Regions from separate parts of the Paenibacillus sp. FW101-FHT12H11 genome, predicted to be linked through region 3. Evidence: riboswitches for the same ligand, from Rfam matches in the RefSeq annotation. Region 3 holds a riboswitch; each other region holds the start of a gene.
What was found. A riboswitch is a leader RNA that binds a small molecule or an ion and turns the genes downstream of it on or off. The one in region 3 is predicted to bind ZMP and ZTP.
Positions count from the first base shown of each region.

Region 1: it holds a riboswitch for ZMP and ZTP, as region 3 does, so the genes downstream of both, AC3WTJ_RS25500 (bifunctional 5,10-methylenetetrahydrofolate dehydrogenase/5,10-methenyltetrahydrofolate cyclohydrolase) here and rpiB (ribose 5-phosphate isomerase B) in region 3, are expected to answer to the same signal.
Region 2: it holds a riboswitch for ZMP and ZTP, as region 3 does, so the genes downstream of both, AC3WTJ_RS16680 (GNAT family N-acetyltransferase) here and rpiB (ribose 5-phosphate isomerase B) in region 3, are expected to answer to the same signal.

Region 1 is NZ_JBYTCO010000008.1:238,920-248,831, forward strand. It holds gene AC3WTJ_RS25480 (S-layer homology domain-containing protein) at 1-1,452, opposite strand, end outside; gene AC3WTJ_RS25485 (sensor domain-containing diguanylate cyclase) at 1,939-3,537, opposite strand; gene AC3WTJ_RS25490 (TolB family protein) at 3,657-4,895, opposite strand; gene AC3WTJ_RS25495 (CBO0543 family protein) at 5,028-5,483, opposite strand; gene AC3WTJ_RS25500 (bifunctional 5,10-methylenetetrahydrofolate dehydrogenase/5,10-methenyltetrahydrofolate cyclohydrolase) at 5,571-6,428, opposite strand; ZMP/ZTP riboswitch at 6,485-6,563, opposite strand; gene AC3WTJ_RS25505 (hypothetical protein) at 6,601-7,089, opposite strand; gene AC3WTJ_RS25510 (hypothetical protein) at 7,268-7,789, opposite strand; gene AC3WTJ_RS25515 (ABC transporter transmembrane domain-containing protein) at 7,824-9,912, opposite strand, start outside.
Region 2 is NZ_JBYTCO010000005.1:1,649-11,560, forward strand. It holds gene AC3WTJ_RS16650 (MFS transporter) at 1-350, shown strand, start outside; gene AC3WTJ_RS16655 (SDR family oxidoreductase) at 461-1,360, shown strand; gene AC3WTJ_RS16660 (carboxylesterase family protein) at 1,445-2,173, shown strand; gene AC3WTJ_RS16665 (DUF2441 domain-containing protein) at 2,170-2,757, shown strand; gene AC3WTJ_RS16670 (alpha/beta hydrolase) at 2,846-3,805, shown strand; gene AC3WTJ_RS16675 (CBO0543 family protein) at 3,890-4,390, shown strand; ZMP/ZTP riboswitch at 4,457-4,536, shown strand; gene AC3WTJ_RS16680 (GNAT family N-acetyltransferase) at 4,586-5,662, shown strand; gene AC3WTJ_RS16685 (Gfo/Idh/MocA family protein) at 5,737-6,834, shown strand; gene AC3WTJ_RS16690 (hypothetical protein) at 6,857-7,219, shown strand; gene AC3WTJ_RS16695 (metallophosphoesterase family protein) at 7,450-8,526, shown strand; gene AC3WTJ_RS16700 (ROK family transcriptional regulator) at 8,630-9,652, shown strand; gene AC3WTJ_RS16705 (spore germination protein) at 9,777-9,912, shown strand, end outside.
Region 3 is NZ_JBYTCO010000017.1:47,400-57,311, forward strand. It holds gene AC3WTJ_RS35685 (MFS transporter) at 93-1,361, shown strand; gene glyA (serine hydroxymethyltransferase) at 1,421-2,671, opposite strand; gene AC3WTJ_RS35695 (TIGR01440 family protein) at 2,714-3,319, opposite strand; gene rpiB (ribose 5-phosphate isomerase B) at 3,331-3,789, opposite strand; ZMP/ZTP riboswitch at 3,893-3,973, opposite strand; gene AC3WTJ_RS35705 (low molecular weight protein arginine phosphatase) at 4,031-4,633, opposite strand; gene AC3WTJ_RS35710 (manganese efflux pump MntP) at 4,788-5,348, opposite strand; gene AC3WTJ_RS35715 (L-threonylcarbamoyladenylate synthase) at 5,413-6,483, opposite strand; gene spoIIR (stage II sporulation protein R) at 6,515-7,258, opposite strand; gene prmC (peptide chain release factor N(5)-glutamine methyltransferase) at 7,640-8,527, opposite strand; gene prfA (peptide chain release factor 1) at 8,527-9,603, opposite strand; gene ychF (redox-regulated ATPase YchF) at 9,636-9,912, opposite strand, start outside.

The DNA of each region.
Region 1 (9,912 bases), on a different contig from region 3:
ATTCGCGATATAATGGCCGTTCGGGTCGACACTTCCAATGGTCGACGCCCAAGCTGCGGGACTGTTGCCGCTGGAGATCGGATTGCCGAATTCATCCGCCAAACGATAGGAGAAATCGTATTTCGAGCCGGTGTAGAGCGTCACGTTCTTATCGACGACCACGTTGCCGACCGTCGTGCCTTTCGTCGCCGTACTGACGAATAACAAGGAGCTGGAAACGAGTCTCGAACCATTGACATCGCTAGGTTGGCTTATCGTCACCGGACGATCGCTGCCCGCTTGGCGTACGATCATCTCCGTCGAACCGCCGCCGTCCAGATTAAGCGCATTGACGGCTCCCGCTTCTAATAAATATTTCCCAAGATCGGGAAGACCTGTTCCTATGCTCCCCGTATAGCTGGAGCTCGGCTTGTCTACGGTTACCACGACAAGGCTTCCGTCCGCCTTCAGGCCTAATGCCGTACGCGCGTTAGCGGCCGGATCGCCGGTCGTCACCGCTACGCCGTCACGAACAAGCCAAGCGTTAGAGGTGATTGAAGTCTCGATATTGTTGTTCAAAATATCTTGGTTCGCGGCATCATTGCCTACGTGTAAATCATATTTAAAGCTAACTTCGGCGTTAGTCTGCAATGCCTGGACGATAGGTTTCGATGTGCCTACGCCTTCCAGAACGACATAGTTGTCGGGAATATCAAAACCTTCCGTCGACGTTACGTTAACGACGGTTCCTGTGTATGTTTGCCCTGGATGAACGCCGTCGAAATTGTTGTTTACACGGATTAATGCGAACACGGACTTGCCTTTGTCGGTAGCGTAGTTATGCGTCATTTTACGCGTTTTCGTAACTTTGCTCGTATGGATGACTAAAGCGTTATTGACGGCTTGATTTCGGTTAAGCAGATTGACGTTGTAGACAGCCCCCGTAACCGTGAACTCTCCTTCAGCATGAATTTCTTTAATATCGGGCTTATTAGCGCTATCCATATAAAAGCTGATGCGATCGTTATCGCCCGGCGCCTGGCTTACAATCAGCTCGCCGTCCTTCATCATTAACCCTAGCGGATTTCCGGATGCCGGATCGATATCGTAAAAATCGCCGTCGACTCCCGCAATGACTTGATTGCCTTTCAAAATTTCCCGATTTGCCTGATCGCCGATTGTTTCCACGGCACTGATGGTATCGTATGCCTTGGCCGTGATGATCCTCGTGTTTGCATCGGCCGGATTAATATCCAGACGGTTAACGACGACGCGATTGTTCGGTTTATAGTAGTTATTGTATTCCTCCGTAGTAAAGTGGACGCCGGAGGATATTTTCTCGCTTCTCAGTACGTTGACGTCGCCCGGTGGAGCCGCATGGGCCGTCAAAGCGCCAATGTTTGATAAATTCAGTGCCGTCGCGAGTGCCAGCAGCATGGCTGGAATTTTTTTGTTTCTAATAATTCTTTTCATACTTCTCTCCCTTCAATCTTGTAAGACGATTACGAGCAGCTAGAAGAATTGAATATAGATGAAGCGCTTAATTTACCGAGCCCTACTTTTCCCTACTTCTTTTTCCCTCCTAACTAACCTTTTTACAATACGGTACTATAAGACTTAACAAAGTTTCGTTCAATACATTCAAAGGAAGAGAAACATGTTGAATTTGTAAAACTGAATGACGAATTTTCACATACACTCGTATTCATTTAGTCCTTTTTACGCAAAATCGAAGGGATAGAACGCTTGCGTTGGTCAATTTTTCTCATGTTAATTTTGCATATGCAGGATAATTTGCATGCTCATTTGTGACTTTTTATTGAACATATAAAGTTTATGTAAACTATTTCTTTGATAAAGGTGTGAAATTTCAAATGATAAAACCGCCTACTATTCACCAATATTTACAAAATAAAAAGGCTGTCCACAAGGTAATTTACCTTGTAAGACAACCTCTGTTTATTTCGTATTCCCTACTCCTTTACGGGCAACAGAAATCGCATTCTTCCCGCTCCTCTTCACCTCATACATGGCCTCGTCCGCCTTTTGCAGCAACCCTGTAAGATCCGAAGCATGGTCGGCGAATAGACTCACTCCAGCGCTAAAAGAAACGGGAATCGACTTCTTATGGATGCGAAATGGATTGGCAGAAAGCGGGGATAAGCGAGAATGTGCTTCCTCGTACACTTGCATGTGGGCCGAATCGAAAGGCATCAACAGGACAAATTCGTCCCCGCCGATTCTTCCCGCTAGATCTCCTGGCCTTGCATGCAGTTCCAACAAATCCGCGATATGTTTTAAATAGTCATCGCCAATCAAGTGCCCATGCGTATCGTTCACGGTTTTGAAATTATCCAAGTCTATTAAAATGAGTGCAAACGGCTCGCCCGCAGCTATTTTAAGGTTCGCATGCTCCTGCATGGCAGCCCGATTCAAGAGCCCCGTGAGTGGATCATGATAAGCCAAATGGCGATACTTCCTTTCCGACTCAACCAGCTGGCGTTCCGTAGCTTTCAGGGAGGTGATGTCCGTCATATTCAGGATGACCATCCCTTCCTCCGCCCCTTCGATATTCTCCATGCTGACAATCATATCCAACTGCGCCTGATCTTCAATGTTCAGTTTCATTTCCCACTGCCTATTCTTGGTTTCATTCATCTGAAACTCGTTCCACCGATCTTTGAAACTCGTATCATCGTAAAACGATAGACTTGAGATCACATCGATGCGCTCCATGTCTTCCGTAAGTAAGCCAAACAAACTCTTCGCGCGCGGATTCATCTCTTTGACAATCCCCGCTAGATCCAGAAGGAAGATTGCGGTCGGAGCGGATTGGAACAAGGTGTGAAACAGATCGCGGTAACTGGGCAAAAAGTCGTATTTCGTAATGAGCCTTCTAAGCGACACCACCCACAGAAGAGTTCCAGAAAAATAAAGAGCAATAGAAACTGAACTCGTAATAACGGCTAGAGACAGAACGAAAGTCACAATAAGTATCCAGGAAAAAAGCGATAGTAATCCCGCTAAAAGCCTTATGAGCATCTTTTTACGTTTCACAAGTTGGGTAGTCAGCCAGGCAATTAACAAAATACCTACGGATAATAAAATATAACTTCCTACAAAAAAAACCGCTAAACCAAGCATAAGTGGGCTTAAAGGACTAGGTCCATCTACCCTTGGCTGATAGAGATGTTGAGGACCAAAGATCAGCAGCATCAACGCCAAAGAAAGCAGTGGAGTTACATATATCCATAAGACAAATTGTCTTATTGTCGAACTCGTCTTACCCGCAACAAGCACACTAAGATGCACAAGGTTGCTAATCGTTAATAGCAGCATAGGAGCATTCCAAAAAAGCACAATCAAACTCTCATACTTCGGAAAAAGCGCTGTCTTGATATATTCACCTAGAAAATAAAAGAGTAATGAAAGCATAAGCAGCGAGGCCACGCGGTTCACCAGGTTTTGTTTATTCCGGGCATACATGGAAATAGCCATATAAAAAAACATGTAGGACGGTAATAAAATCGTCAGAAAATCAAGCGATATTTCGTTCATCTGGAAGTCCTTTTCATGGAGATTAACCCTATTATTTATCGTTTAATGTTATTCCAAATCTCATAAAAATACAACAACCCGAACGCTGGAAAAGTGAACGGGCAGCATGTAAATTAATGCTATCGGTGAGGGTCATACCAAGCTAAAACAGTGCTCCAGTTACTCCATCCATAATAAGAAACGCCTACATCCAATTGGGAAATCAAGATCTCTGCTTTGTTTCCATCCGGATTCGAGCTCCATACTTCCGCATGGTTTCCGTCTGAACGGATCCAGGTTAGTCTATTACTCTTCCTTAGCATGTACGGACCGAAGTCCCCGTTATTTTCCGGAGGATGTGTGAGCTGCTTCTGCTCTTTATTTGAAAGGCTCAGCTGATATAAAGCGGGAAGCGGCCATACAGCATCCTCTTTGGATTCCTTGGACCTAGAAACAATGATCATGCGATCGTTTTCCCATGTAAAATCACGATCCGCATATCCTTGAGGCGTATAAGAAGCCGGTTTCAGAGCGGGCAGATCCTTGAGCTTCAAATGCTTATTCTGCACGGCAACTCGGCCTTCCCCTGCAATATAGGCGAGCCTTGCCTTCGTAGGCGACCAGGCAAACCATTGCGGGTAGTGAAGCATGTTATCCAATTGCTGGAACTGTTCGCCATCCGAAGACAACACGCATAACGCATTACCGTCCGCCGACAAAGATGCCGTAGGATGCGCTATAAACGAGATCCACTTTTTATCACTGGACCATTTGAATACGCTTGTGCCAACAGCGAAAAAGCCAGGTGACTCCGTAGGAAGCGTATAAAAATGCTTACTCTTGTTGGGATCCATTTTGGCGTCGGCCGGAACCATATACAATTCCACATTCGTCCAACCGGATGGCCTGAGCTGAGCAGGTGAAGATACCAGAAATCCACTGCCATCAGGTACCCATGAGTAGTTATCCACACCCAGAGTTACATTCTTAAAGGGTTCCACTTTATCGCGGCCAATCTTTGTGGTATTCAGAACGCCATCTATTTTAAAAGCAAGATCATTCCTATTGGGAGACCACTGAAAATTGTCGCCGCCTGGATAGACGCGATTATGTTTTTTCGCCTCCAAGCTGTACACCCATATCTCATGCTGCTGTTCTCCTAGGGCAAGTGAGTAGGCAATGAACTTTCCATCTGCCGACCATTTGGGCTCGCTTACCTTTTGATGTAACGTAACTTGCAGCTCCTTATCGTCTTTTTTGACCCATAGATCGCCGCCGCGCACAAAAGCAGCTTGTATAGATTGCTTTGGTTCAGCATATCCGACATTAGCGCATAAGACTGAAATCACCAGGCTAATGAACAACATTTTAATTTTCATCGGTTGCCCCCTTTTCAAATCGTTCAGAAATATTTTTAGCAGGTTGATCCAAATTATTCCTCAAGGGAAAACAACAAAAAAACGCTTAACAACTCCCTCTGGCCACTGGCCCGAAGAGCAATTAAACGTTTTTCATTTCCAATAACCGTATCTTACCAAAAGCCTGTAATACAAATTGACTAGGCTATATGCAAGTAGATAGGATACAAAGGTCCAACCAATATTCCAATGATTGCTGTATTCTACTTTCCCAAAAATAAACGCCAAATATTCCAGCGCAGTCGTAGCCAAGCAAAAACAGCCTATTTTCAGAAGTGTATACCGATTATTTTTTCGAATCCAATAAATCAAATAACCGGCCATAACGGGATAAAGCCCAATATCAAGCGGCAGTGCTGAAAGCGTCTCATCATTCTCAATCAAAGGGGTGAAATCCCAAAAATCCAAATAGTACCCTGTATCGTTGATTAAGCCAGATATCACGACAGTAATTGGAAAGATGAATAACACAATAGTTCGAGACTTTCTATACAAATAAATGCCAAACACCCAGGGGATTAAAAAGCCTGCAATAATGTTAAATAACATGATTTCACCTCTTTACTCTAGATCCACTAGTATGACCAGTTGTTGGTGAAAATATGATGTTTACAAAACTTGCAGGCTCGGGGCGCTCTACGCTTGTCGCTTGTTAGCTATGTTTTCAGCCGCATCGACCGTATGTTTGAGCAAGGTTGCAATGGTCACTGGACCAACCCCGGCAGGAACCGGTGTTATAGCCGAAGCCACCTCACAACAAGCCTCATAATCAACATCACCAACGTTTCCTGGATTGTAACCTGCATCTAAGACAATTGCGCCTGGTTTTAGCCAATCACCTTGAACAAAGCGGGGTTTACCCACGGCAGCTACAACAATATCTCCCAGACGCACGATATCGGCCAAATTCGTTGTTTTCGAGTGGCAGGTCGTAACGGTTGCGTTCTTATTTAGCAGCATTAGTGAGACGGGTTTGCCGAGAATTGGACTTCTTCCAATAACAACAGCATGTTTGCCTTCGACCTGAATTTCATAATAATCTATAATGGCCATAATCGCCGCCGGCGTACAGGATGGGAACTCGGCAAATCCAAAAGCATTTTGAGCAAATCCCAACGTCGTGACGCCATCGACATCTTTATCGATATGAATCGCCTCAAAAGCTGCTCTTTCATCGATATGCTTCGGGACCGGGTGTTGCAACAAAATCCCATGCACGCTGTTGTCATCATTAAGCTTGTGAATGGCTGCAATTAACTCCTCCGTCGTCGTGTGTTCAGGAAGAACTACACGAATGGATTGAATCCCCAGTCGCTTGCACGCGTTTCCTTTCATCCGTACGTAAGTCGCCGAAGCAGGATCGTCGCCGACCAACACGGTCGCTAAACAAGGAACGATGCCTTGATCGGACAAGTTTTTGATTCTGTTGTTCAGTGATGCCTTCATGGCGTCTGCGACCCGGTTACCATCCAAGATTAATGTTTCTGCTGACATTTCCATCATCCCTTTTGAGTAAATTTGAAACGCAAAAAGGTAAGGGGATATCCCCTTACCTCTGCCCAGGCGTACGGCTGATTATCTGTGTGCTCCCTCATGGTTCCCCATGTTCCGCCAGTCACACACAGTTACTTGTATGAAAACATAATAACAACTATAGCGATAGTTTTCAATGCTCTCTTCCAATTCGCCTGCAATAAGCTTCCAACTCATCGAATGAAAACTTGTAGAAAGTTAAATCATTCACAACTGATGAGTGAAATCCAGGCAAGCTGCTCCACCTAGAAACAATTGACTGTATCTCCTTATTGTCAGTAGAACTCCAGAACTGGAGCTGCTTTACGTCTGGGTTACCAGCTTTAATAAGGCTCAATAACGCCTCAAAACCACGCAGAAATAACGGTGTACGCCGATAGTGTTCCAAAATAAAGGCAATCTCGACCTGACAAATCTCTCGATCTTCATAATCATTTGCCCCTGTGCCGTACACGAAGCCTGCCGCACCTACGATATCGTAAGTCTCATCGTGGATAATCAGCATGGCATGCCCGAAGTGTAGCGGACTGCCCATGAAAGCAAGCTTCATCGCGAAAGGGTACGGCAAGTTTAAACAGGCTTGCTGCTGAATCAAAAAACGGATGTAAGCTTCGAAATCCATCTCGAACTTACACGTGCGGAATTCGAAACCCATTAAACCGGATTAGCTCGCAAATTCTCGTTGTCCTTGACGATTTTACCGAAACCGCCGCCTTTTTTCGTATCTTTATTAATGCTTGGTGGAATTACGATCATGCATAACGCCTCCTTATCAAGGGTAGTTGTCTGTCATATAGATATTATACCTTTATGAATTTATCTAAGAAACCCCTCAGATTGTTAATTTTGACACCAAATTTCATTTGTTTCCCTAATTCGCTATCCGCTTCCTGGCTCGTGTCCGCAAATCTCGCATACAATCTACATAAATATACATTGTCTGCAAGCGCTGCGAATCTCACTTCCTGAACGTCCGGATTGTCGGACATAATCTCGCTTACCAAGAAACGCAATCCCTTAATGAAGAGCCTTGATCCTCGATACGCACGGTCGGCTATGGCCATCTCTACAAAAGCGATGTGCTTATCTTCGTAATCGTGCTCTGGTGTCCCAAGGTAATAAGCACTTGCCGCAATAATACGCTGTTCGTTTTGATCCACCACCTGAATCAACTGACCATACTTGATGAACGAATACAACATCGTTATCGTGTCGGTGGCCGAATACGATGGATGCATATCCCGCCGGTTTTCCAGAATGAACAAACTCACTTTAGCCAAATCATCATCAGTGACGCAACGTTTGTAAATATTAACCGTCATAACGTTAATCTTCACTCCTTCCGCAACGAATCCTCTACATGCGGCTTAATAATGTCATCTGCAACGTTTGTAAAATTTGTGGATACTGTGCCGTCAACCGGTGAAAAGCCTCTCGTCTGACCGATAGCAGTACCGCAGGACTCAGTGCCTTCACTGTTGCATTCCTTAGCGTGTTGCGGAGCAGGGCAACTTCCCCGAAATGATCGCCATCCTGCAGAACGGCAACACGTATCTCGCCTTTGTCCTGGATATTTTTCACAATTTCAAATTTGCCTCGAACGATAATGTAGCATTTATTCCCCTCTTCACCCTCACGAACGATGACTTCGCCTTCCTTGCACGTTTCTGTTGAGAACAAGGTAGCGATATCACTTAAAAGCGCTGGCTCAATACCTTGAAAGAACGGCAGTTTAGCGAGCCGATTGACATCCACAGTCGCATGTAGACCATCGTGAGATAGATGAAACCCGATCTGTTTCTCCCAAAGATTCGCATACTCCCCCTTTTGATCCAGAAGCTCTTGATGGGTGCCGCATTCGATGATCCGACCGTCTTGAAATACATAAATGACATCGGCATGCGCGACTGAAGCCAGTCTATGTGTAACGGAAATAATCGTTTTGTCTTTCCGGCTTTGCGCTATTAACTCATTAATATCGGCCTCCGTCGCCGGATCCAACGCCGATGTGACTTCATCGAGCAGCAATAATTTCGGCTTCCGCAGAAGTGCTCTAGCAATGGACAGTCGCTGCCGCTCTCCACCCGACAGAGAGCCCCCTTCGTGGTGAATCTGCGTGTCGTATCCATCTGACCAGTTAACAATAGTATCGTGGATCCGCGCCTGCTTCGCCGCTTCTATCATTTCTGCTTCCGTCGCAGCTTCATTATTTATCAGCAAATTATCACGAATCGAAGCGTTAAACAGAAATGTATCCTGCGCAACAAGCGTAGACAGCTTTCTTAGCGACGCTTCACTTGCTTGGCGCAGATCGCAATCATTGATTGAGATGGCCCCCTGGTTCGGATCATAAAACCGTGATAGCAGCTGTAAAGCCGTGCTTTTGCCAGATCCGCTAGGCCCTACGAAAGCCACATACATGCCTTCCGTAATACGCATGCTCACTTCCTTCAATTGATGCGATTCAACGTTATATCCAAACGTCACCCGATCCATCTGAATGGAAGTAAAAGATGATGATAACGGGACAGGATTCTCCGCGTCAGGAACATCAGGCTGCTGCTCCAATAGCTCCTTCACCCGGCGGAAACTGATACTCGAATCAATGAGATTTGGAATAAGGACCGATAAATTTGTAACAGATTGACCTACCGATAAAAACAATGTAAAAAACGCCATAAAACCGCCAACCGTAATATCGTCATTAAATATTAAATACCCACCGAAACCAATCATGATACCGTTCAGAATGAGCAGCGCCGTGAGCGGCAGCCGTTCAATCAAGGCCCCGGCCATATGCAGCTTGAACCCGAAAGAGAATAAGTCGTTCATCTGTTTGCGCGCACGATCTCGGATAATCACCTGCAAGTGAAGGCCTTTGATCGTTTTGTGCCCTTTGACCATCTCGTCAATCGTATTGGCGAAATGCTCCTGCGCTTCCTTGTATCCTGTGTTGGCAGCCTCCGCACGCCCCTGCAGCAATTTCGGCCCGATAAACATGAGTGAAGACCCAGCCAGCATAGCAAGAGTTAACTTCCAATTGATTGAAAAAAGCATGACAAGACCGAGCGTCACACTTAACGTTTCCTTCATCAGAAAAGGATACGATATGCGCACGACTTTCTCCATTGCACCCATATCGGCCGCAAACCGAGTAACCAAATCACCAACCTTGAACCGTTGATAAAAAGGGAGCGATTGCTTTTGCATATGGTCAAACAGCTCACTGCGCATCTTTCGGATCATTTCCCCGCTGAGCTTGCCTAACGAGTAGTCGCCAAAAGCGCTTGCACAAATATTCAATAACCCCCCGCTGAGCAGCACCGCAAGAATGAAAATGAACGCGTGAAGATCCTTAGGCGTGAAAGCGTCATCTACCAAATATTTCAAACTTAAGGGTGAAGCAACGGAATACGCAATTTCGATGAAAATACTGCCTATGAAT
Region 2 (9,912 bases), on a different contig from region 3:
AATCATGTACAGTCATCTTGTTTGCTTTAACAGCACACTTTTCTCTGCCGATGTTAATTGGTGATGTCTGTTTATTTGGCTTCGCAATGGGGTTGACCGTGTCGCTTCCTGTGACCATTCTAGCTGAACAATTTCCGGAGGAGCGCGCGACTGCAATTGGCATATACAATCTGGTTCGTTATTTGGGGATGGCGGTAGGACCTGTGATTGGCGCTAGACTTTATTCGGATACGGATCTAAAACCCTTGTTCCTGACCAGCGGTTTAGCATTTCTAGGATTAGTCTTCATTGGCGCGGTATGGATAGGTTTGAAACGTGCAGTGGAACCAAGCTCTTCAATCGTAAAATAAGATAGATTGGAAAGCGGGGGCGCTTGACTGCGGTCCTATTTTTCGAAATGGCACCAATGGTTAAATAGGCGAATACCCTATCTTACAAAGAAGAGCAGGGAGGATTCGCCATGATACCCATGTATCCTTATTTCGGTTATGAGACACGATGCCGTCTGCAGCCGTTAACCTTTCCACCTCAACATCAAAACGTACAGCCCGGATTAGAATATTTGATGAACCCAATCCCAATTTCCGATAACCCTTCTTACAAAGGAAGCGGTAAGTTAGCCGGCAAAGTTGCGATCATTACAGGGGGCGACAGTGGTATTGGCCGTGCTGTGGCAATCGGATTTGCAAAAGAAGGTTCCGATGTAGTCATTGTGTATTTGTATGAAAAAGAAGATGCGCATGCAACTAAGCAAATGGTTGAGTATTACGGTGGTCGATGTTTGTTGATTGAATGCGATTTAAGACAGCCACTGGCCGCTAAAGCGGTTGTGAAACAGACCTTAGAGCATTATGGCCGGTTGGATACGCTTGTATTGAATCAAGGGGTTCAATTCCCGCAGGAAAGCATTCTGGATATTTCGGATGAACAACTGGAAGACACATACCGTACGAATATATTTCCGCTATTTTATATGGCGAAAGCCGCACTTCCTTCCTTGGGGCCGGGAAGTACGATCATCTCTACGGCTTCTGTTACTGCTTATGCCGGGGCTCCGCTGCTTGTCGATTATTCATCAACCAAAGGTGCGATCGTATCCTTTACAAGATCGTTATCTCTCCAATTAGTGAGTAAAGGAATTCGTGTAAATGCCGTAGCTCCAGGCCCAATCTGGACACCGCTTATCGTATCCAGCTACTCTGCGGAGTATGTGAAAACTTTCGGTATGGAAACACCGATGAAACGTGCTGGGCAACCTTTTGAGCTTGCACCGACCTACATTTATTTGGCTTCAGACGATTCGTCCTTTGTGACGGGGCAGGTGCTTCATGTGAATGGCGGCATTATGACGGAAACGTAAGAGTTGAAATTATTTTTAAGAACTGCCGCGTATATTGCGGCTTTTTTATTTCACAAAAAAATTCGCAGAAGGATATAGACGATTATGAAGGAATTAATTGTAAATGATTTTAAAGTAGGAGGTTTCACAATGTCTGTATCCAATCATACTTTTAGCGAAGACATTCCCTTGAAAGTGAATATGAATTATCAATTGTACCTTCCATATGATGATGGAATAAACCGAGACACAAAATACCCTTTAATCGTGTTTTTGCATGGTGTTAAGAAGCGTGGTGAAGATATTAGTTTATTAAATAACTATGGACTTACCTGGATAGCAGAAGGAAAAAGCGATTTTCCATTTATTATCGTTACCCCGCAGTGTCCTACAGGCTCTAATTGGGTACAAGAATTCCATGCTGTTAAAGCTCTGATAGACGAAATGATCATGAATTACCCTGTAGATGCTGAGAGAGTTTATTTAACTGGATTTAGTATGGGCGGGAACGGAACATGGGATTTTGCTTCAAGAGCACCTGAACTTTTTTCAGCCATAGTGCCGATTTCAGGGTGGTTTGAGCCGGGACAGGTAAATCTACTAAAGGATATACCCATTTGGGCATTTCATTGTGTGGACGATGATGTTGTTCGAGTATCCGGGACAGAAGATATGGTTAGATCGATAACAAAGACAGGTGGAAACATCAGAGCGACGTACTACTCCGAACTGGGTCACAGCCATAAAGTTATGGAAGAGACGTATAACAATCAAGAATTATATACGTGGCTTCTGAAACATAAGAACAGCAGTATTCGGAGGATAGGAGAATGAATGATTCGGATGTTTATCACATTGTTACTGGGAATAAGATGGCTCTGGGGCAAGTAATCAATTTTGATCGTGACCAGAAAAACACAGTATACCGTTTCTTTTTTGAAAAAGAACAATTAAATGCCAAAGGCGAAGACTTTATTCAAATTTTCAATGATCATTACACTAATGATGGCTTGAAACTTGATAAAGAAAATGCAGAAGTAGCTGTTAAGTATGTAGGGCAAACAATTAGAGCTATTAGAGAAGCACTAGTTGAGTTGGTTAGACTTCAAGAGTACCCTGAGTATCCTTCAAGATTGACATGTTTATATGCTGCGAAAAGTTATGAAGACGCTTTGAAATGGAAAAACATTTTTGAATCCTATCATCGGAAAGTTTTGCAAATTGTTAGGCTTCGGGTTAATGGAAGTTACTTTGAGGGCGATGGAAATCTATTGCCTAAGGAGGATGCGATCCCTTTTTCCTTAAAAATTGAACAAGCTAGAGAATACTGGAAGGGGAATGTGAGCAACGAACTTCCGGAGCTTTTGATTAATGGAAAAATTGAAGTTATTGAAATAATCGATGAGTTCCCCGCTTAAGGATTTACAAACAAACAGATTACATTCCCCTCAAATGGGTTAATAAATTGGGACCACAAAATGAAACCAAATGAAAGGTGGTTCCAAAATGAAAAAGAAAATCGTACTTGAACAAGCCGCTCAAGATTTCGTAGAAGTTACAGCTAATCCACCATTTCTCTTTGATTTAGGACCGAAGAAAGGAAGGGAAGCCGTTGACGAAGTTCAAGACGGCCCCATAACAAAGCCGCCTGTTGACGTCGAGAATGTAACAATCCCGGGAGGGCCCAAAGGGGACATCTCCCTAACCATTTTTCGTCCACAAAACATCACGGCTTCTCTACCTGTGATTCTCTACACCCACGGCGCAGGCTGGGTCTTCGGAAATGTCCATACGCATGACCGATTAGTTCGAGAATTAGCGGTTGGGTCTCAATCCGCGGTTGTTTTTACAAACTATAGCCTGTCGCCCGAAGCAAAATACCCGGTTGCAATTGAAGAAGTTTTTACAGCTCTAAAATGGGTTGCCGAGCATGGTCATGAAAAGAGACTGCAATCCGACAACATATCAGTTGCAGGGGATAGTGTCGGTGGTAACATGAGCGCTGCCATTACCTTAATAGCCAAAGAGCGCGGCGGCCCTCGGATCCGCAAGCAGGTTCTCTTTTATCCAGTCACTGATGCATCGTTTGAGACGGAATCTTATAAAGATTTTTCAACAGGATATTTCCTTCGCCAGGATGCTATGAAATGGTTCTGGGACCAGTATACAACTGATCCAGGGGAAAGAGCGGAAATAACCGCTTCACCATTAAGAGCTTCCATGGAACAACTGAAAGGACTTCCGGAAGCACTTGTGATTACGGCTGAAGCAGATGTACTAAGGGATGAAGGAGAAGCCTATGCGAATAAACTGAGAGAAGCCGGGGTTCGGGTAACAGCTGTACGCTTCCAAGGTACAATCCATGATTTCGTTATGCTCAATGACTTAGCGGACACAGCTGCAGCTAGAGGGGCTATTCTGCTTGCAACTGCATGGATTCGTGAAAGGGAGAGAAACGTATTATAATCGGACGTGCAGGAAATCTGAATACCTATACATGCATTAGGGGATTATAAAAAGTAAAACGATCCAATTGTATGGGGTATTCGGATGATTTTCATTGCTATGGCTGTATTATCTGTCCTTTCGGCATGGCGTTGGGGAGACTGGAGAAATTGGCAAAAATATCATGCAACAATGTTATATTTCTTGCTTGGAGACGTATTTTATGTTCTGCTGACAAAAGATTACCCGCTATGGCAGCACCAACCCATGCCGCCAATTGATAGTACGATAGGGACTGAAATATGCTGTTTGGCTGCATTTGCAGCTACAACGCTGATATTTCTTGGTTTATACCCCAAAGGAATTGCGAAGGCAGCATTATGGATAGGATTATGGGTCGTCATTTATTCCCTCATTGAGGTCATCTACATGTTTACAGGAGCGATCAAACATTTTCATGGCTGGACCATGCAGTATTCCGTCGTGTTCAATATCATCACGTTCCCCATGCTTCGTTTACATTTTAGTCGGCCAATCCTTACGTATGCGATTTCCATACTATTCGCTATTGGATTATTAGTCATATTCAAAGTTCCAATTAAATAATCCCAGAAAATAATCTTCCTCTTCATCTAGACGCCTTTATTTTTCCTTTGTATAATAAAGGGAAATTATGGTATGCGTAACTGGCGAAACGTAGAGGACTACGGGGGAGCGCATATGGCATATAGCCGATCGCCTGGGCAGAGCGTTTGATCCATTGGGTCAAGTGCTCTTTTTATTTCTGAGGAGATGATGTCGATGAAGAGGACAAGGCATGTCGGAGTTGTGCTGTACGATAAGGTAGATACGTTGGATTTTACCGGTCCCCATGATGTATTTGGGGTAGCCGGGTACTTGGGTAGTCATTTTCACGTTTTTACGGTAGCCGAAAAGGCTACTCCGCTGACTACCGTTAGCGGCATCACGATCACGCCACATTTTAGCTTTGATACTTGCCCAGCCATTGATATTCTCATCGTGCCTGGAGGGTGGGGAGCCCGAACAGAAATAAATAATTTACGTCTGATCAATTGGTTGCGAGAGGTGGCGAACAACGCTGAAATTGTGCTTTCGATATGTACCGGTGCCTTGTTGCTGGCGAAAGTGGATATATTGGAGGGGCTTCGCGTGACAACGAACCGGATGGCGTACGACCTTTTACAAGGCATGCTTTCTCCAGGTACGACGGTTGTGAAGGATGTACGGTATGTGGATAACGGAAAAATTGTCATGTCGGGCGGTGTAACTACAGGTTTCGATGCAGCGTTACATGTTGTAGCCAGGTTGTTCGGAGAAGCATTGGCGATGGAAACGGCAGCACGGTTGGAGTACCTCTGGCAGAGCAAACTGGACATTCGCAGAGCAGAACTGGCAGATGCTGAGTCAGTGCGAGAGCTTTTGGTACATGCCGCAAGGTGGATTGAGCGGACGCAGGGCTTTATACAGTGGCGAGAGGAGAGGTTTTCACAAGCGTATGTGTTCGATTTGATTCAACAGGATGAGTTTTTTGTGGCGCACATGGATGGAGAGCCCGTCGGCTGCTTTTCCATTCAATGGAGGGACGAAGAGATCTGGAGAGAACAGCACCATGAAAATGCTGGCTATGTACACCGATTGGCGGTCTCTCGGGACTATCCAGGCATGGGCATTGGCACGCGGCTGCTCAATTGGGCGGAAAGCTATATCAAAGAACAAGGGAAATCTTGGATACGCTTTGATTGTATGGGAGATAACGCGGCACTCAATAGATATTATTCCCGTGAGGGATTTGCGTTTTGTGGACGCTATGAAGCGCAAGGGTGGGCTGCGCACTTGTATGAACGGCAGATCCTTTAGTAAAATAAAATCTAGCAAAACATGTCACTTTCCTATTATCTTAGTGGCATTTAACGAAAGAGAGGAGAACGGCCATGTCATTAATAGAATTCGGTATTGTCGGCAGAGGGTGGAGAGCCGATTTTTATTTGCGGATTGCCAAAGCGCTGCCCAAGCATTTCGCCGTCCGGGCGATGCTAGTCCGTGACGAGGAACGCGGCAAGGAGATTGAAAAGGAGTGGGGTGTGAAAACCTATCGGGATATGGATTCTTTCGCTTCAAGCGGGTCACTTCAGTTCGCGGTCGTATGCGTTCCATGGGAAGCAGCGCCCGTCTGCACACTGGAACTGGCCGAGCGGGGAATTCCCGTATTGTCAGAGACGCCTCCAGCTAAGGACATTCCTACTATGATCGACTTGTACGAATCGCTGAAAAAGCTGAAAGGACGCGTACAGGTAGCTGAACAATACTTGTATCAGCCGATGCATGCTGCGCGAATTGCTTTTGTGAGATCCGGTAAACTGGGCGACATTTCTCAAGCGCAAGTCTCAGCTGCGCACGGTTATCATGGTATCAGTTTGATACGCAAGCTGCTGGGCATTGATTTCGAGAATGCCGTCATCATGGGACAGAGATTTACGTCGAATCTGGTGAAAGGCCCTGGGCGTAATGGACCTCCCGAAAGTGAAATCATGGCTGATTCTGTCCAAGATATCGTTACTCTTTCCTTCGGAAATAAGCTGGCACTTTTTGATTTTACTGGAGACCAGTACTTTTCTTGGGTTCGCAAAAATCGTATACTCGTTCGTGGAAACCGCGGAGAACTAACAGACGAAACGTTCCGGTATTTACGGGATTTCAAAACACCGATATACGGTGATCTTCGAAGAATGGATACTGGCCATAACGGGAACCTTGAAGGCTATTATCACCGAGGCATTACAGCTAATGATGAATGGGTATATGAAAATCCATTTGTTCCCAGCCGATTATCTGATGATGAGATTGCTATCGCTACGAGTTTAAATAAGATGGCGGACTATCTGCAAGGTGGGCCGGAATGCTATGGGTTGGAAGAGGCCATGCAGGATCATTATTTGTCTATTATGATGCAGGCTTCCATCGAGTCGGGAGAAGAGTTAACGACAACAACGCAGCCTTGGGCGCAAGGCGGTATAAATGCTTCCTCCTAAATGAACGGGTATTGGCGGGATCTTGTACTTACAGGAGGAGCATCCGTTTCTCAATGTCTTTGATGATGCTACCGATGCGACCGAATTGCTCACACGCTATCCTTACTTTCACACGGAAGAGCCCCTTCGAATCGAGGGAATTGTTCCACATTCTGATCCAGCGGCCAATCAGCAGGGTGTTGAATATGTCTGGAGCTACAGTTTCAGCAATATACTGAATGCCTTGATTGCTGCTGACCTGCGATTGGATTATCTTCATGAGTTTCCGTATGGGAACAACCAACGATTCCCTTTCATGGCACAAGGCGAGGACGGATGGTGGCGATGGAAAAACACCGCTAACCATATTCCCCTCACATTCTCGCTGCAAGCCACGAAAGGATGAAAAATAACAACATCGGGAAAAAGCTTGAGAAATCAAGCTTTTTTTATTTTTATACAGAGTCATGTTTCCCTGTAGCTCAGGTCGGATCTTATCGAGTTGTGTGAAAATGTTGTAAAGAGACCTCAGGTTGTTTATATAACCTTAAGGTGCACCAAATTCCCTGTTGACATTCCAACGTTATGGTAATTCATATCGGAATTCATCATGGAAGGAAATGGAGTGTGGTAGGCGTGAAAATAGGACTATTGAAAGTTGGGTTATCGCTTGCTTTATTCACTGTTCCCCTCAATGTTAAAGATGAGGAGAAGCCTAGACTATCCTTCCCCGTTATTAGCGATATACACGTACAGTCATGGGATAAGCAGTCTCAAGATAAGTTTGCAGACGCACTGCAGGACTTAAACGTTCTGAATCCGAGTTCCGATTTGCTTGTAATCAATGGAGATTTAACAAACGGAATGTCAGCTGACTATGAGGCATTAAATGAATTGGTGAAGTCAAATCCGCATCCGAAGAACATGGCTTGGACCATTGGGAATCATGAGTTCTATCAAGCATGGTTCGATCCAAACCGAGTATGGCGCGCAGAATTATTCCCAAATAAGGAGACGGAGCAGGCTTCCATATCCCGATTCTTACAGCTTACAGGTGAAAAACAAGTCTACTATGACAGGTTCATTCAAGGGTATCATTTCATTTTTCTTGGATCCGAGCAATATCGGCAATCCAATGAGGCGAATCTGGAAGATGCTTATTTATCCCAAAAGCAATTGGACTGGTTGAGCACGAAGTTGAGGGATGATGTAGATGCCGGTAAGCCGGTTTTCGTTTTTTTGCACCAACCTTTACCCAATAGTGTGGCGGGCACGCATTTCTGCTGTACGAATAACAGAGCGATCGTTCAGCATGAGGAATTGAAAAAAATATTGTCGGGTTACCCGCAGGTGATCTTCTTCTCCGGCCACACGCATTGGGAATTGAAATCCCCAGATACACTTGTAAAGGATAGATTCACCATGGTCAATTCATCGTCTGTTCAACAGCCATGGACAAACAACGGCAACGGCGGCGAAGTGGCGTTAGGCCCGGAAGAAAGCGAAGGTCTGTATGTTGAGGTCTACAAGGATAAAGTGGCAATTAAAGGACGTGATTTTTATCGTCACCGTTATATTCAAGAGGCACAATTCTTAGTCGCATTGGGGGGAAATGACAAAGAGACAGAACGCTTTCACATCGCGGAAGGATTGCCGCTAGCGGAGCTATTTCATTGGTTAAACATGCTTGGAAAAGACTGGATTAAAGGTTAGGAGGCGTATTGCCCTTTTTTGCAACTTCTGATAAGATGAACCTAAACTTATTAAATACATTTAATAAGTGATATTGTTTTTAATAGGAAAGGTTCTGATCGATATGACAAATGTCTTCAAGACGCCGAAAGAGCTAAACGAACCGTTAATCTACCGTATTCGCGCAGGACTCATCTTATTAGGAAGCGCAACAAAAGCGGAGCTCAGTCAGAGATTGGGGATCAGCTTTCCGACGATTAGCAAATTTATTGCTCAAATGGAGAAGGACGGAGAAATCCGTTATTCCGGCGATGATGATTCCAGCGGAGGCAGGAGGGCAAAGCGGTATACCTATGATCCTGAGTTCATGCTGGGACTAGCCATTTTTATCGAGAAAAATGAAACGAATTATTCGATATTCAACTGTCTTGGGGAGGTCAAAGAGCAGGGGACCAAACCAAGTGTCATACAACAAGATGCTCAATTGCTGGGAGATCTTATTGAAACGTTGATTGAGAAATATCCAAGGCTTCGTTCCATAGCGATTGGAGTGCCAGGCGCGGTCGACAATGGCAAAATTATTTTTATCCCCCCCTATCAGCAGTACTTTAACTATGATCTGAAAGGGGAGTTCGAATCCAAATTTCAGATACCGGTCGTGGTTGAAAATGATATGAATGCATCGGTGCTTGGCTATGCGTCAAACTACGAGATAGAGAATGAATCGCTGATCTATCTATATTTCGGCCAGAACGGACCAGGGTCCGGCATTATGATCAATGGCGACGTTGTGCGGGGCAGTACCTTCTTCTCAGGTGAAATTTCATTCGTACCCCAGTATGAGAATAAGACGTTCCTGCAAGCCTTGAAAAATGGAGGCAGCAACCATCGAATGTTATTAGCTGAAGAGGGGCAGATTGATGCGATCGCACGATTAATTGCCACATTCACTGCGATTATCAACCCTCAGACAGTCGTTTTCTGTGAGGATGAAGTAGACGAAGCGCTTTTGGATAAGATTGCAGCTAGAAGCTCGGCCTACATTCCGCAAGAACATTTGCCTCAACTCTTAAGGAGCAATTGGAGAGAGGACTACCTGGCCGGCTTGCAGAATTTAGCATTAAATTTGATGATTACGGATAGTTAAGAACGGAACGAAAGAAGCGCTGCTACAGTCATTCTGAGCAGGGCTTCTTTTCTATTTTATGGAATAAAACGGCGTGAAATCACGCATGATATAAACCGAGACTTAAGGAAAGGGGGGAAGTGGCATGGATGAGAGCATTCCTGCGGATGTACACGAAAATGTACAGATGAATTACGATGCGCTGCAGCATATTTTTCATAATTGTTCGGATATCGTATTTAGACCGTTAAAACTGATGGATCACTCGAATATTCTACTCG
Region 3 (9,912 bases):
TTTCCAAAGCTCTGTACACTTTTTAACTCATGGTCATTTGTTATGATGGGGAAACACGGAAATTGACGATACTAGGAAACAGGTGATGGCGCATGACATTCTTTCAATTCCATCCTAATGTGCGACTGCGCATTGCTCTAAGCTTTCTGACCAACATCCTCAGCAATATGGTTATTCCATTCATGTCGATTTACTTTGCCCGTACACTCGGCACAACCATCGCCGGCACAGCGACGACTATCTCCATTGCTGTTGCTCTAATCAGCGCCACGATCGGTGGTCATTACGCAGACCGGGTTGGCCGCAAAAAAATGATGCTAATCGGGGAGGGCGTCGCCCTTCTGGCTTATACGATTATGACCTTCGCTAATTCGCCAATCTGGCATTCCGCAGCACTCACGCTCATCATGACAGTGATCAGTACGGCCTCTTGGGGCCTAAGCAAACCTGCTGTTGAGGCCATGCTGATTGATGTATCAGGACCTGATACCCGTAAAGCCATCTATCGGATTAATTATTGGTCCAATAACCTGGCCATTTCCGTTGCGGGGATGATTGGCGGTTTCTTCTTTAGCGACTATCTCTTTGAGCTTTTGTTCGTTGCTAGCGGAATGTCACTTGTTGCGCTGCTGGTGACAGCCTTTTTCATGACAGAAACGATGCCGGCCGAAGTGACTAGCGTGGAGGAAGAGGCGCACCCTTCTAAACGTATCTCGATGTATCACCGTTATAAAGGGGTGCTGAGCGACCGCAGATTCCTCATTTATCTAATCTCAAGTGTGCTCATCGTGTCCGTAGAAATGAATCTAAACGGATATATCGGCATCCGGCTCGCTCAAGATATTCATCACACCCCTTGGTTTCCCGGCATGTCCGCTACCATCGACGGTCTGCCTCTCGTCGGCGTTCTACGCACAGAGAATACACTCGCCGTCGTGCTGCTTTCCCTCTTTGTTGGGCGGCTGCTCAAAGGAAATTCCGACACCAGGATGATGTTGTTCGCCATGTTTCTGAACGTAGCCGGCTATACATATCTTGTATTCGGCAGCCAGCCAATCATGCTTATGCTGTTAATGCTCGTTGCCACCATAGGTGAGTTGACCTATGTGCCTTTAAAACAAGCGCTGCTTGTACAGCTTGTCCCCGACCACGCCCGCAGCTCCTATATGGCGCTCAGCAGCATGACGAATCGCGTTGCCATTATGCTTAGCGGACTAAACATGATCATTGGCGGTTTTCTGCCATCCGCGGCCATGGCGCTGTTTATTCTGCTGACCGGCGTCGCGGGAATTGGCTTGCTGGCGTCCATACTGCCGAGCCTGAAGGAAGCCGAGCAGAAGGTGCGTCATGCAGTAGTATAAAAAAAGGGCTGCTTCAAAAGGTCATTAACGACCCTTTGAGGCAGCCCTTTCTATTTTGATTAGTAAGTTAAACCTGCGTACAACGGATATTGCGCCGTCAAATCTTTCACCATGCCGCGAGCTTTCTCAAGAACAGCCTCATCTTTCGGGCTTTTCAATGTAATTGCAATCACTTTCGCGATTGTTTGCATCGCTTCTACGCCCATGCCGCGGGATGTTACAGCCGGTGTGCCCAAACGGATACCGCTTGTGATGAACGGGCTTGTTGGGTCGAAAGGAATCGCGTTTTTGTTCGCTGTGATACCAATCTCGTCAAGTACGTGCTCAGCATCTTTACCTGTGATGTTCAGGTTGCGCAGATCAACCAGCATCAAGTGGTTATCTGTACCGCCGGAAACAAGGTTAATGCCTTCAGCTGTCAGTGCAGTCGCCAATGCTTGCGCGTTGTCGATGACGTTTTGACCGTAAGTTTTGAATTCCGGTTGCAGAGCTTCACCGAAGGAAACGGCTTTTGCAGCAATCGTATGCATCAAAGGACCGCCTTGGGAACCAGGGAATACAGCTTTATCAATCGCAGCTGCCCAAGCTTTGCGCGTAAGAATCATACCGCCGCGAGGACCGCGAAGCGTTTTGTGCGTTGTAGTTGTAACGAAATGTGCATGCGGCACTGGGTTCGGGTGCAAACCAGCAGCAACTAGACCGGCAATATGCGCCATGTCAACGAAGAACAATGCGCCTACATCGTTAGCGATGGATGCTAGTGCTTCGAAATCAATCGTGCGCGGGTAAGCACTTGCGCCAGCAACTAACATGCGAGGCTTATGTTTGAAAGCCGCTTTACGAACATCGTCGTAGTCGATACGGAAGTCTTTTTCACTTACACCGTAAGCCACGAAATTGTAAAGAATACCGGAAGCATTAACAGGGCTGCCGTGTGTTAAGTGACCACCGTGTGCCAGGTTCATACCCAGAACAGTGTCACCAGGGTTTAGAGCTGCCAAGTAAACAGCCATATTCGCTTGTGCACCAGAGTGCGGTTGAACGTTCGCATGTTCAGCTCCGAAAAGCTCTTTCGCGCGGTCGCGAGCGATATCTTCTACGATGTCTACGTATTCGCAGCCGCCGTAGTATCTTTTGCCCGGGTAACCTTCTGCGTATTTGTTAGTCAGTACTGTACCCATCGCTTCAAGCACAGCTTGGCTGACGATGTTCTCAGAAGCGATAAGCTCAATTTTGTCGCGTTGACGACCAAGTTCTAGATTCATAGCTTCTACGATTTTCGGATCTTGTTTACTTAGAAAGTTTGTCATATGGAATTCCTCCTAAAAGATAATTTATATCTATAAGTTAACCTAGCAATCCGCATCTGGCGCGGCTTGCTGATAGAGCTGCTCGGCAGCCTCAGGTGTGTAGACAGCTCTTGTTCCACCAATCAATTTAGGCCGTGTAAAGGCCATGGTTACATAAGCATGACCCATATTCCGCACGGGCGGCCGTGCAGGCACAGCAACCCGCCGCAAATGCATCCCGATCAGCGTACTGCCAATATCGATTCCGGCATGCGCTTGAATCGTCTCGACGACTATAGGCTTCGCGAAGTGGCGGTACGCGTAGGAGGCCATTGAACCTCCGGCTTTTGGCACAGGAATAACCGACACTGGCTCAAGCTGAGGGGAGATCGCGAAAAGATCTTCCTCAATGACAAGCGCGCGGTTCAAATGTTCGCAGCACTGAAAAGCCAAGTGCAAACCGAACTCGCGGCTAATGCGCTGCGCCGTTTCAAAAATCGGCCGAGCTGCATCCAACGTCCCCGACGTCCCAATCCGATGACCGAGAATCTCACTCGTGCTTGTACCAATGACCAGAATGTGACCTGGCCGTAGATTGCCCACCTTTACCAACTCGCGAAGATTTGCTTCCAAATCTTCTGCAATCGTGTGAAGTATGGAATTTGTCATGGTGGCCACCCTTATGGATGAATCGCGAAGCGATCTTCGATGCTTTGCACCTTGTTAATGCGGTTCTGGTGACGGACACCTTGGGAAAACTCTGTTTCCAGCCAAATTTTCACGATTTCCTCGGCAACACCCGGTCCGATGACACGCTCGCCTAAAGCAAGTACATTCGTATCATTGTGCTCCCGTGTGGCTTTAGCAGAAAATAGATCATGAACCAGCGCGCAACGGATGCCTGGAACCTTATTCGCAGCGATCGACATCCCGATGCCTGTTCCACAGATCAGAATTCCCTTGTCGGCTTCCCCGGAAACCACATCTTCGCAAACCTTGAGTGCATAATCCGGATAATCAACGGAATCTGCACAGCTGCATCCATAATCTATGACCTGATGGCCCAAGGATTCAATAAAAGGAATAATAACATCTTTCAAACGATAGCCTGCATGATCCGCACCTAACGCAATTTTCATGGATAGAACGCTCCTTTGCTTGTTCGAATTCGACCCTTCTATTATATCCCAAAGTCCACCAGAAAACGAAAAAAAGAGCGGACACGCTAGAAATAGCGCGTTGCTCTTTTGCCCAGGCGACCGGCCGTATAGCTCAATGCTCCATTGTGGTTACTCCCACTCGTCGCCAGTTACATTGAGTCTTGCTTGATGAATCCATCTTATCGCATTATGCACGAGGTGTAAAGATGTCTTTCGCAAATCATTTCCCAGACTGCGAATCCTCTTTCCGCTCGCGCAGCTTCTTAACCAATTTATCTAAACTCCCGCTGATTTCATTCGCTGTTTGCCGGTAAACCTCTATAGGGCCTCCGAACGGGTCAGAAATATCATAATCCGGGATGGCATCTTCCAACAGATAAATCCGATTTCGTTCTTCAACGGTTACTGTTTGTGAAAGAGCCTGCTTAAGCTGAAGCTCCGTGACCAACTTCTCTCTCTCCTCAATCGCTTGAAGGATGCGCTGATCGTCCTCTACATATTCTTTGAGTGTAAAAATCTTATCTATCGCGCCCGGATACCGCTGGATAACCGAACGTTTATGCCCCATCGTCATCGTTAAAATGAGATCTGCCCACTTCACTTCAGACTCCTGTATCGCTAATGAACGAATAGGCTCTTTGAACCCTGCCTCTTGCAGCAGCGTTGCACTATTTCGGGAGATCGGAGCGCCCGTCATCGCGGATACGCCAGCTGAACGAACTTCTGCCGCAAGTCCTTCTTGGTGCACCCTGATACGCAGCAAACCTTCGGCTAATGGACTGCGGCACGTATTTCCTGTACAGACAAATAGAATTCGCAACATGAGAACCTCCTTAGAGTTTTGCGTAGCAAAACTTTCTTCGTAAGCATGGGCCTGAGTTTTGCGTAGTAAAACTTTCTCGTAAGCATGGGCTGAATTTTGCGGTAACAAAACTTTCTTCATAAACATAGGCAGAGCCTGCTCCGCCTCTATTGTATCATAGCAAAAACTTGATCCCAAACGCGAGCAGAATTAGCCCGCCAAACGCTTCTCCATACTCGCCAACCCAGCCGTTCACCCGTCTGCCAACCAATAAACCAGCTACGGATAGCAGCGCGCCGAACAAACCAAATACAAGCACGGTTAGCAGGATATCCGTCGCAAACATGCCTAAGGATACACCTACTGAAAACGAATCTATGCTTACACTAAGCGCAAAAATCGTCAGACCCCATAAAGATCTATGATCAAAAGAGGTTGCTTCTTCTCCACGGATCGAACTATACACCATATGGGAGCCTAAAAGAATGAGCAAACATCCGCCCGCAGCAGTGGCCACATTGCCAAGCAGAAGCGAAACATATTGTCCCATAAATATGCCCATTAACGGCATAATGATATGAAAAATACCGATCACCGTGCTTATTTTTAAAATATCCAACAAGCGAATCCCCTTCATGCCGATACCGATTCCTAAGGAAAAAGCATCCAAACCCAAGGCTATCGCCATGATGAAGATGGTGATAAGCTGCCCAAATTCAACGCCAGTTACGAGCATAAGTGCTGTCCCCCTTGTCCGCTTTCTTAACCAAGATATGCGGACAAACAGGGAATCATGCTAGCTAAACACGTACAAGCCGGTGACCGGCTGCCTTGCGCAGACGGTTCATAATGGCCTGACCAATCCCCGTTTCCGGGCAGCCTTCTGCAGCAATGTACTGAATCCCTTGCTGATCAAATTGCCTTAATGCTGCGTACAGCCCCTGAGCAATCTTATCCGGTTCCGCTAACGAGCCGCAGGCAATGACCAAATCAGCTTCATATAGAGAAGCCCTTTCCTCAAAAGTAAGGATCCCCGTCGATTCCCCCCGCTCCTTAGCGGCTTGAATGTCGCGCTGAATCCATTCAGCCACTGCTTCAGAATTGTCTCCAGATACAATATGCATGTATCCTTTTGGCGCATAATGCGTATACTTCATCCCCGGAGCACGAGGCGTTTCTGAAACTTGCACATCTTCCCGCTCAGGCTCATGAATTCGAATAGCCGGCAGGGCGGACTGCAACTGCTCTGCCGTAACGCCGCCTGGACGCAAAATATACAGCTCACCATCTGCAAGCTGAATCACCGTCGACTCAACACCGACCCCCGTGCCGCCGCCATCCACTATCCCACCGATTCGACCGTCCAGATCTTCTCGCACATGTGACGCCAGCGTTGGACTCGGTCTGCCAGAACTATTGGCGCTTGGGGCTGCTATAGGAAGCGCTGCTTTTCGAAGTAGCTCCAAGGCCACAGGATGATCAGGTATACGAATGCCAACCGTAGTAAGACCGGCCGTCACCAACGGCGAAATGCCGCCTGTTTTTACAGGCAGCACGATTGTAAGAGGGCCAGGCCAGAAAGCCTCCATAAGCCTATGATGGTCAGGCGTGACACTATCAGGCTCAATGAGATCTGAGAGCTGCTTCGTATCCGCAATGTGGACGATCAACGGATTATCCGACGGTCGTCCTTTAGCTGAGAAAATACGCTTTACCGCTGTGGTATTCGTAGCATCAGCACCAAGCCCGTATACCGTTTCCGTAGGGAAAGCTACGGTGTCCCCGCCCCGCAAAAGCGCTGCGGCATCTGATAATTCTTCACCCCTGTTACCAACCCTATCCGGGTCTACTTTCCAGTACTTTGTCACGATCTATCATCCTTACTTCCAAAATGAAATCAAGTTAACTAAACCATGAAACGATTTTTTTGGTCATTTCCCAGAAGAAAAACTTGACTTTAGGTTGCGTGTCTTCAGTCGCATCAGCCATAACAGGCTGCACGTCCGTACTTGCTTTCTGCTTGACCGTTGGCTGGGCCACTTTACTGTCTTTTGCCGTAGGTGCAGGTGTAGACGAAGTTTTCAATTTGTCTTGGCCTTCTGTTTTCGCTACAACAGCGGCGGTTGCCACCGCTTCTCCTGAAACAGAATCTACAAAGCAAAGCGGTGGAAACAACACGCACCACCAATTCTGGCCTTCCCCGCTGCCAATCGTTACACGAAGCGCCTCATAGTCACCTGCAGGGTAAACTTCATTCCCGTACATTTTCGTAGGAAAAGGGACTTTGCCAAGTTCAACCGTATGTGTGTAGCTGTAGCCACGAGCTTCAATCATTTGTCCGACAAGCTCATCGAACTCCGGTAAATGAGCCAATACTACCGCTCTTGCTTCATCCAAGGAATGCGGGCCAACAACCCAACCCTGCATACGCTCAATAATCGCATCGCGAATTTCGCGTTTCAGTGCTTGATCCTGCGCCGAATCCGAGTTTGCTAGAATACGCAGGCGAATAGATTCTTCCGGTATGGTAGGCGAAATAACCGCCGCATTCGTACGATTGGATTCCCAACTAGTTATCATAACAATAAGTGCAAAAGCCACGAATAATAAGTGCTTGAATGAATGGCGATCCGTTCTTTTTACCATGAGGAAAAGCCCCTTTCCCTTCGCTTCTACTAGCCAGTATAGGCAAAAAGAGGAGAGGCTAAACCTAGCAATCTATTTAAATTTGGTAGATTTGATAGAGTTGGGATTCTGTTAACTGACAATTAACAAATTCACGCTCAGGCCTATCTTTAGCGGAACCAGAGAACGCTATTTTGGGAAAAACGGGCTGTTTCCCTCTCTGAACGGAACTATAGGGTCTTATTTAATCCCTATGGAGCGTCAATCGAGCGAAACCGGCAAAATAGCGGACTGTAGTTCCTGTACCAGGGTGGAAAATGCAACTTTAATGGAGAATAGCGGACCATTGTTCCCTTACCCAATATCAAGATTAACGCCACCACTGGATACAAAAACAAGCCCCTACTGTTCCCGCGGCCGGATCGCGATCACGTGGCGATCAATCCCCTGCAGATCCGGCACGAACCGGATCTCTCCCCAATCGGCGGCGGCGCGCAGCATCGCCGCCACAGCCTCCGCCTGCCCGATGCCGACCTCGAACCCGACCACGGTCGGGATTCGCGGCAGCAGCGGCAGCTGCGCAACCATCCGGCGGTACAGGTCGAGTCCCTCGACACCGCCGAACAAAGCCGTGTGCGGCTCGAACAGCCGCACCTCCGGCATCAGCGCCGGGAGCTCGCCATCAGGGATATACGGTGGGTTAGACACCAGTATATCCGGAGCGATCCGGCGCTCAATATAAGGCTCGAGGAGGTCGCCCTCGAGCCACTCCACCCGCGCAGCCACGCCATGGCGCTGCGCGTTCGTGCGGGCCATCTCCAGCGCTGCCGCGGAGATGTCGCTGGCCGCCACGCGCCAGTCTGGGCGCGCGTGAGCCACCGTCACCGGGATGATACCGCTCCCGGTACCAACATCCGCAAGGAGCGGAGCGCCTTGCGGGAACAGACGCGAGCCCTCGCGGAGCAAAGCCTCCACGAGCAGCTCCGTCTCCGGCCGCGGAATCAGCACGGCCGGGCTAACGGCAAACGTAAGGCCGTAGAAATCCTGCTCGCCGATTACATACTGTACCGGCTCACCCGCGGCCTTCCTCTCTACTAGCTGGCGCCAAGCGGCCTCCAGCTCGGCAGGAAACTGTTCCTGGAAGCGGAACAGCAGCTCAGTTCGACTGCAGCCCAATAGGTGCTGCAGCAACAGCTCCACACAGGAAGCCGCCTCCGCTACGCCCAGCTTCCCTAAAAAAGAAGAAGCCTCTACATAGGCTTCTCTAATCGTCTTCGAGGCAGTCGGCATCACATTGCCTGCTCCCCATTATCCAAAGCATCCGACTGGGCGGCAATCGTTAGCGCCGACACGATTTCTCCCATGTCACCGTTAAGCACTGTATCTAGTCGGTGAAGCGTCAAACCAATCCGGTGATCCGTAATCCGGCTTTGCGGGAAGTTATACGTGCGAATGCGCTCCGAACGGTCACCTGTACCGACTTTGCTTTTACGCTCGCCTGAGTATTTCGCTTCCTCTTCCTCTCGAATCTTATCGGAAATTCGTGCACGCAGTACGCGAAGCGCTTGCTCCTTATTGGAGTTTTGCGATTTGCCGTCCTGACATGTTGCCACAATGCCCGTAGGCACGTGAGTCACGCGAACCGCTGATTTCGTCGTATTAACGGACTGACCGCCCGCTCCGCTCGAACAGAATGTATCTACGCGAATATCCGCGTCATTAATAACGATCTCAACTTCTTCCGCCTCAGGCATCACTACAACTGTTGAAGTGGAGGTATGAATACGTCCGCCTGATTCTGTTACTGGAATACGCTGCACACGGTGCGCTCCGCTCTCAAACTTCAGCTTACTAAAAGCGCCTTTTCCTGTAATCATGAAAATAATCTCTTTGAATCCGCCCAAATCGTTCACGGAAGCATCGAGAATTTCCGTTCTCCATCCTTGCGCGTCCGCATAGCGGGTATACATACGATAAAGGTCGCCTGCGAATAACGCAGCTTCATCGCCGCCTGCTGCTCCACGAATTTCAACGATGACGTTCTTGTCGTCATTCGGGTCTTTTGGCATCATGAGGATTCTGAGTTGTTCTTCCAGATTAGCCGATTGCTCGCTAAGCTCTTCGATCTCCATTTTCACCATTTCACGCATTTCATCATCCAGCTTCTCGTTCTGCATCGCTTTCGCGTCTGCCAGCTGCTCGCTCACGCTCTTATATTCATTATAAGCATCGTAGGCTTCCTGAAGATCGGATTGTTCCTTCGAATACTCTCTAAGCTTCTTCGTGTCACTCGTCACATCCGGGTCACACAGCAGCTCACTTAATTTATCATAGCGGTCCACAATGGACTGAAGTCGATCCAACATAACGGATCACTCCTTTCTTTATTTTTTATTCCTTAAACATTAAATCGGAAATGCATAACGTCGCCGTCATTCACTACGTACTCTTTACCTTCCAGACGCACTTGCCCTTTTTCTTTCGCGCCATTCATGGAACCCGCCGTTACCAAATCCGTATAAGACACAACCTCGGCGCGAATAAATCCACGCTCGAAATCGGTATGAATCACACCGGCCGCTTGAGGAGCTTTCGTTCCTTTGCGGATCGTCCAAGCTCTTACTTCCTGCACCCCAGCTGTAAAATACGTATACAAGCCAAGTTTGCGATAAGCT